Regions from separate parts of the Terriglobus albidus genome, predicted to be linked through region 2. Evidence: riboswitches for the same ligand, from Rfam matches in the RefSeq annotation. Region 2 holds a riboswitch; the other holds the start of a gene.

Region 1 (3,404 bases), 1.7 Mb from region 2:
AGGCGGGCGTAGAGAAGGCGATTCCGGCGACTAAGAGCTTTACCACGCAGCTTCTGCTGCTGGCAGTATTGGCGGAGCAGGCGGCTGCGCAGCGGGGTTTGCCGGCTATCGGGCTGGAGAAGGTTGTGCCGCAGATCATTATTCAGATGCGTGCATGGCTTCCGCGCTGGCAACAGGTGGTTGCCGTAGCGGCGGGCCGTCTGCAGGCAGCGGAGACGTTTCTCTTCCTTGGCCGCGGTGTTCACTATGCGATTGCCCGTGAAGGCGCTCTGAAGCTGAAAGAGAGCAGCTACATCCATGCCGAGGGCTATCCCAGCGGAGAGCTGAAGCACGGACCCAATGCCCTGGTAGGCAGCAAGACTCCGCTGGTGATGCTGGCGACCGTCGACCACAACGACGCCGAGAGCGTGCTGCGTTACGAGAAGGTGATGCAGTTGATGCAGGATATGCGTGCGCAGGGAGCTCCGATTCTGGCGATCGCCAATGAGGGAGACGTCCAGGCGGCGGCGTTGGCTGACGCCATTGTGGAGGTGCCGGCAGCGCCCGAGCATCTTCTGCCGATCCTTGAGGTTGTGCCGCTACAACTCTTCGCCTATTTCATGGCCATTGGACGCGGAATTGACGTGGATAAGCCGCGCAACCTCGTGAAGTCAGTGGTAGTTGAGTAGGTTCCTGCAGGCATGGTTTGTGCTTGCAGGTATAAGTACGGCTGTGCTCTTCTGGTCGCTCAGAAGTACATATGGGAGATGGTCCGCTGATGCAGTCTCGTCCTGTACGGCTTGAAGTTGCCGTGGACTCCACAACGTCGCTGAACGCCGCTCTTGAAGGAGGCGCCGATCGGATTGAGCTGTGTTCGGCTCTCGCCGACGGCGGACTCACTCCCAGTATCGGCTTTATCGGCGCCGCGCTGCAGGTAAGTGAAGTGCCGGTGCATGTGATGATCCGTCCGCGCGCCGGCGACTTCCTCTATACCGAGGAAGAGCTGACAGTGATGCGGATGGACATTGAAGGCTGCAAAGAGGTCGGTGCTCATGGTGTCGTCTTCGGCGTCCTGATGAAGAACCATACAATCGACGTAAAGCGCACGCTAGAGCTGGTGGAGCGGGCCCGGCCGATGAAGGTGGTCTTTCACCGAGCCTTCGATGTTGCGGCAGATCTGGAAGAAGCTCTTGAAGATCTGATCCAGTGTGGTGTGGACGAGGTGTTGACCTCGGGCGGAGACGACTCCCTGGAGCATGGCCAGCAGATGGTCTCTTCGCTGGTGCGGCAAGCCACAGGGCGTATTCGGATTATGGGTGGCGCCGGCGTGACAGTACGCAACGCCAGGCAGCTTTGGGATGCGACCGGTGTCGACTGGCTGCATGGATCCTTCCGCGGCGAGGCCATAGCCGGCAGCAGGCTGGCCATGGGAGACGAAGAACGTGAGCTGGTGCGGATTACTTCGCGGGACGATGTGGCGCGCGTCAAACATTTACTGACAATTGAGCGGCAGCCTGCCGTGTAGAATCTGCAATACACGCGAGCAACTGTGCCGAGTGATCTTCGTGGGGTACACATGTTTCCACAAATTCCTGACATCAGGGAATTGCGAGACATGCCCTGACCCTGCGTTTTAAGAGAATCGACGCGGTGAAATGTTCGGGAAGCGCGGTGAGATTCCGCCACTGCCCCGCAACTGTAAGCGCACGTCACTCCTTGGAGCATCACTTCAGGAGGGGCGATCAGCAGCCGGCCATTTCTCACTGTTCTTCAGGGACGGGAAGGGAACGCCCAATCTTTCTGCTGGAATGCGTAAAGTCAGGAGACCGGTTTCACTGTGACCAGCCAACGTTCCGAGGGGGAACGGAGGAGTCTTATGAGTATTCCTGCAGGCCGTCTGCGAGCGGCCATTCTAGCCATACTGTTATCTGCTTCCGCGGCACATGCCGTCGTTGTTCGCGGGCGCGTAACCAATCAATTGGGCGCCGGCGTGAGTGGTGCACGGCTGCAGCTTCTGCTTGGCAATAGTGTCGTCGCCACCGGTGTGAGCGGACCTGAAGGCGAATATGAGCTGCGCAGCTCTGAGGGCGGGCGCTTTCTGCTGCTGACCTCCAGCCAGGGTTTTGCGACGACACCATCACGCAGCTTTTACGGCGGACGGCTGGACCTCGTACAGCAGGATGTCACGCTGCGTCTCGATGAGCGCAAGGATGAGATCACGGTGACCGCCACTGGTCTGCCGACAACGCTTTCCCAGACCAGTTCTTCGGTGAGCCTGATTCAGCCGGATGCTCTGTGGCCTCGCTATGGCGTCAGTGAAGAGCTTCGTCTGATGCCCGGAGTGCAGATCGTTCAGAGCGGACAGATGGGCGGCCAGACCTCACAGTTCGTGCGAGGCGGCCAGTCGGATGGCAACCGTGTCACCATCGACGGTATCCCGGCTGAAGATATGGGAGGCCGTTTCGATTACGGCAACCTGGCGAGTTTTGCACTGGATACTATCGAAGTCCATCGTGGTCCGGACAGCGTAACGGTTGGGTCCGGTGCGACGGCGAGCGCCGTGCGTCTGGTTACGCAGCAGGGAACGACGATTCATCCTGTCCTGCGATACACCGGAGACGCCGGAAACTTTCATACCTGGCGGAATGAGGGAGATCTGAGCGGCTCCGCACGTAAGCTCGATTACCTGCTCGGTTTTTCGCGCGTAGATTCTTCGAATGCTCTTCCCGGGAACCGCTATCACAATGCGACCTCTGCGGCGAACCTCGGCTTTGCGCTCAATGCGAAGACCTCTTTGCGCTTTACCCTGCGCAATACCGATGCCGCGGTGGGTGTGCCGAATGCGCATGATTTCTACGGCATCTCCGATAACGCCAAGCAGGCTGACCAGATTCTGATCTCCGGTGCAGCTCTGGATTTTCAGGCAACCAGCGCATGGCACAACCTGGTGCGCTATGGTGTCACGCGCAAGCGGGAACAGTTGTTCCAGTTCTCTCCGGTCGGCACTCCGATTACGAGCTTCGGCTTTACGACCTACTACGGTCGTCCGGTGACGATCACCGGAGCGAATGGATTTTCGGTAAGCGGCCAGGCGGCGATGGATTTCGGCCTTGCCTATCCCACGCGTTCTGACCAGGTGAGTAACCGCGACCAGCTCTACTATCAGACCGACTATCGCTTCTCGCAGCATCTGGCGGTCCTGGGCGCTTTCCGCTATGAGGACGAGCGCGGCATCTACAAGAATTCAGCCTATGGCACGTTCAATAAGGGGGATCGTGGCAACTATGGCTATACCCTGCAGATGCAGGGTGACTTTGCCAGCCGTGTCTTCTACTCCCTCGGTGGAGAGATTGAGAAGAACGCGCTCTTCGGCCTGGAAGGCGTGCCGAAGCTGGGCATCGCGTGGTACCCAATCGCTCCTGGAA
Region 2 (3,404 bases):
CGTTGGCGATCGCTCCGCCCAGGGTCACGTACTTCGTGCCGGGGGTGACGGGCAGAAAGTAGCCGCGCGGAACGCAGAAGTCCAGAATCTGCGCCAGCGTCATGCCGGCCTCGGCCGTCAGTATGCCGGTCTCAGGATCCCAGCCCAGGATACGGTTCATCCCGGTGGTGACCATCAGATTGCCGTCTTTCAGCAGGCAGACGTCGCCGTAGCTGCGGCCCATGCCCACGGCAAGTGCGCCGTTATGCATACCGCCGTATCTGGAAACGATGGCGGGAAAGTCGCTTTGCCACTGCAGGGGAACAACGTTTGCGTTGTATTTCGGATAGCGTCCCCATGGTTCAAAGGGAGGCTTTCCGGTCATCTGGTCGTCGCTCTGGTCAGGTACGCTCAAGGTTCTTTGAGGGGATCCGGCGGCAGTGGCCATGAAGACAGAATAGCTGATGGAGTTTACGAAACCGCAAAAACTCGAAGCAGCTTCGGCCTGATCCCCATTTTGTTTGTCATTTCGGAGCCGTAGCGGAGAAATCTGCTTTTACGCGGTTCCGTTCCGTAGGTGCTTTATCGGTAGCCGACAAACTAATGGGCGCGACCGAAGTCGCGCCCATTAGTTTGAAACTTTGCAGCGGTTACTTACGCAACCTGCTTGGCGGCGGCGTTGGCATCCTTGGCCTGCTGGGCCAGGGCGGTGAAGCCCGCGGCGTCGTTGACGGCGATGTCGGCCAGAACCTTGCGATCCAGCTCAATGCCGGCCTTCTTCAGGCCGCTGATGAACTGCGAGTAGCTCAGGCCATTCAGCTTGGCGGCGGCGCCGATACGGACGATCCACAGCGAGCGGAACTGACGCTTCTTCTGCTTACGGCCGGTGTAGGCAAACTTCAGTCCACGCTCAACAGCTTCCTGCGCTGCCTGGTAGAGCTTCGATTTTGTGAGGAAGTAACCACTTGCGCGCTTAAGAATCTTTTTGCGCCGGTCACTGCGTTTTGTGCCACGTTTTACGCGAGGCATCGTGTTTCTCCTTTTGCGTACTTCGTTTTGGCGGCTGGAGGTGAGAGTACCTCTTCACGCGCTTGCTGCTTCAGGTCTGATGTCGGTGTTGCACCCTTGTGCTCACCGAGGGGCCGGTACGCTTTTCTTGGCCCGTTGCTGTCTCCAGCGGCTCAACCTGAAATGGTTCAGATTCTGCCTACGCTCACGCGTAGGGAATCATGCGGCTGACCTTTGCGTGGTCGCCGTCGGAGACATAAGACGACTTGCCGAGCTTGCGCTTCGTCTTGCTCTCCTTCGAGGTGAGGATGTGGCGCATCTTCGACTGACCGCGCTTGATCTTGCCGGTACCAGTCTTCTTGAAGCGCTTGGCCGCACCTGAGTGTGTCTTGAGCTTAGGCATGGTTTCCCTTACGGAGTTACTGCATTGGACAACGTTTTTCAGTATACCCCAGATTCTGCTTGCGCTGGCCCTCTTCCGCCGGGTTGCACCACGGCTGCAGCAGTGTCCCGGCCGGTTCGATAGACTAGGCCTGTGCAGGTGCTGCCGCTCACGGGCGGCGGTTAAACGGGAAGCCGGTGTGAATCCGGCGCTGTCCCGCAGCGGTAATGGGAACGAAGGATGCATCATCGCACTGGCTCCTGGCGGAGCTGGGAAGCGGCATCTTGTAGGCAGCCCAAAGTCCGAAGACCGGCCTGCCGCCACCACCGTGGAGGAGCAGGCACGGCCTTCTCCCACTGCGGCGTGCGCTTGTGGATGCTGGTCTCGTGGATTGGACTTTGCAGACGATCTCTTTTGCTTTCTGCTGTTTAGGCAGAGGCGTAGAGACTGCGCACGGGTGGTTCCCGGCGGAAGAACCGCTGACAAGGAACCTGCATATGACTACCGCAAAACTGACGACTGCGAATCTGGGCTTTCCCCGCATGGGACTCCATCGCGAGCTGAAGTTCGCCCTTGAGTCCTTCTGGAGCGGCAAGACCGGGGAAGACGACCTTCTTGCCGTCGCCCGCGATCTTCGCCGCAGGCACTGGCTGCTGCAGCAGCAGGCTGGCATCGGCATTATCCCTTCCAGCGACTTGAGCCTCTACGACCAGGTGCTCGACGCGATGGTGCTCCTCGGAGCCACGCCCGCCCGTTATGGCGAGGCCCAGATCGATGGAGCCAGGGCCAGCCTGCGCCAGTACTTCGACATGGCCCGCAACAGCGCCGAGCAGCCGGCTCTGGAGATGACCAAGTGGTTCGATACCAACTACCACTACCTCGTCCCCGAGTGGTCCGCCGGGCTGCACTTCCAGGCCAACCCCACCGGAGTCGTCGAAGCGTTCGAAGCAGCACGGTCCCTCGGCATCGCCACCCGGCCGGTGCTCATTGGTCCCATTACGCTGCTGTTGCTCGGCAAGAGCGTTGACGGAATTGAACCGCTGAGCCTGCTGCCGAAGCTGCTGACCGCGTATGAAACCGTCCTGCGCGCACTGGTTGAGGCAGGAGCAACCCAGGTCCAGCTCGATGAGCCTATGCTGGTCACGGATCTCGCTCCGGAGTGGCAGCAGGTGTATGACACGGCCTACGCCGTACTGGCCATGCAGCCGCTGCAGATCACGGTGGCCACCTACTTCGGCGCGCTGGGCGACAACCTGGAGATCGCAGCAACCCTTCCGGTAAGCGGGCTGCACATCGATCTCGTGCGTGCTCCGCAGCAACTGGATGCCGTACTCGCGGCGCTTCCGCCGGAGAAGACGCTGTCCCTTGGAGTTGTCGATGGCCGCAACATCTGGCGCACAGAGTATGCCGCGGTGAAGCCCCTGATCGACCGCGCTGTTGGTGTGCTCGGTCCGCAGAGGGTAGTTGTGGCTCCATCGTGCAGCCTGCTGCATGTGCCGGTCGATAAGACCGGAGAAGACAAGCTCCCCGAGGGCCTCTTCGAACGGCTCAGCTTTGCCGTACAGAAGCTCGGCGAGGTGCGCCATCTGGCTACGGCCGATACTCTGGCGTTCGCCGCCAATGCTGCTCACTTTGAGGAACAGCGCCGCGCGGCGCGGCCAAGCCAGGTTCGTGAGAAGTTGGCCACGCTCAACGAGACGGATTTCAGTCGTCCGCAGACGTATGCGGAACGTGCTCCGCTGCAACGTGCTGCGTTGCATCTGCCGCTGCTGCCGACAACGACCATCGGCAGCTTCCCGCAGACACAGGAAGTGCGCAGCCGCCGCGCTGCCTGGCGCAAGGGGCAGATCGACGACGCGACATACGAGAGGTTCCTGGAGGAAGCGACGGCAGAGTGCATCCGCCGTCAGGAAGAGCTGGGGCTGGATGTGCTGGTGCATGGTGAGTTCGAGCGCAACGACATGGTCGAGTACTTCGGCGAGCAGCTCGACGGCTTCGCCTTCACGAAGAACGGTTGGGTGCAGAGCTATGGTTC

Evidence for each region. A riboswitch is a leader RNA that binds a small molecule or an ion and turns the genes downstream of it on or off. The one in region 2 is predicted to bind cobalamin.
Region 1: another riboswitch for cobalamin. It lies ahead of FTW19_RS18075 (TonB-dependent receptor); the one in region 2 lies ahead of metE (5-methyltetrahydropteroyltriglutamate--homocysteine S-methyltransferase).

The regions. Positions count from the first base shown of each region.
Region 1 is NZ_CP042806.1:4,538,348-4,541,751, reverse strand. Features, by position in the region: gene FTW19_RS18085 (SIS domain-containing protein) at 1-668, shown strand, start outside; gene FTW19_RS18080 (copper homeostasis protein CutC) at 758-1,504, shown strand; cobalamin riboswitch at 1,616-1,828, shown strand; gene FTW19_RS18075 (TonB-dependent receptor) at 1,856-3,404, shown strand, end outside.
Region 2 is NZ_CP042806.1:6,273,723-6,277,126, reverse strand. Features, by position in the region: gene FTW19_RS25090 (FAD-binding oxidoreductase) at 1-364, opposite strand, end outside; gene rplT (50S ribosomal protein L20) at 634-1,008, opposite strand; gene rpmI (50S ribosomal protein L35) at 1,193-1,390, opposite strand; cobalamin riboswitch at 1,510-1,701, shown strand; gene metE (5-methyltetrahydropteroyltriglutamate--homocysteine S-methyltransferase) at 1,867-3,404, shown strand, end outside.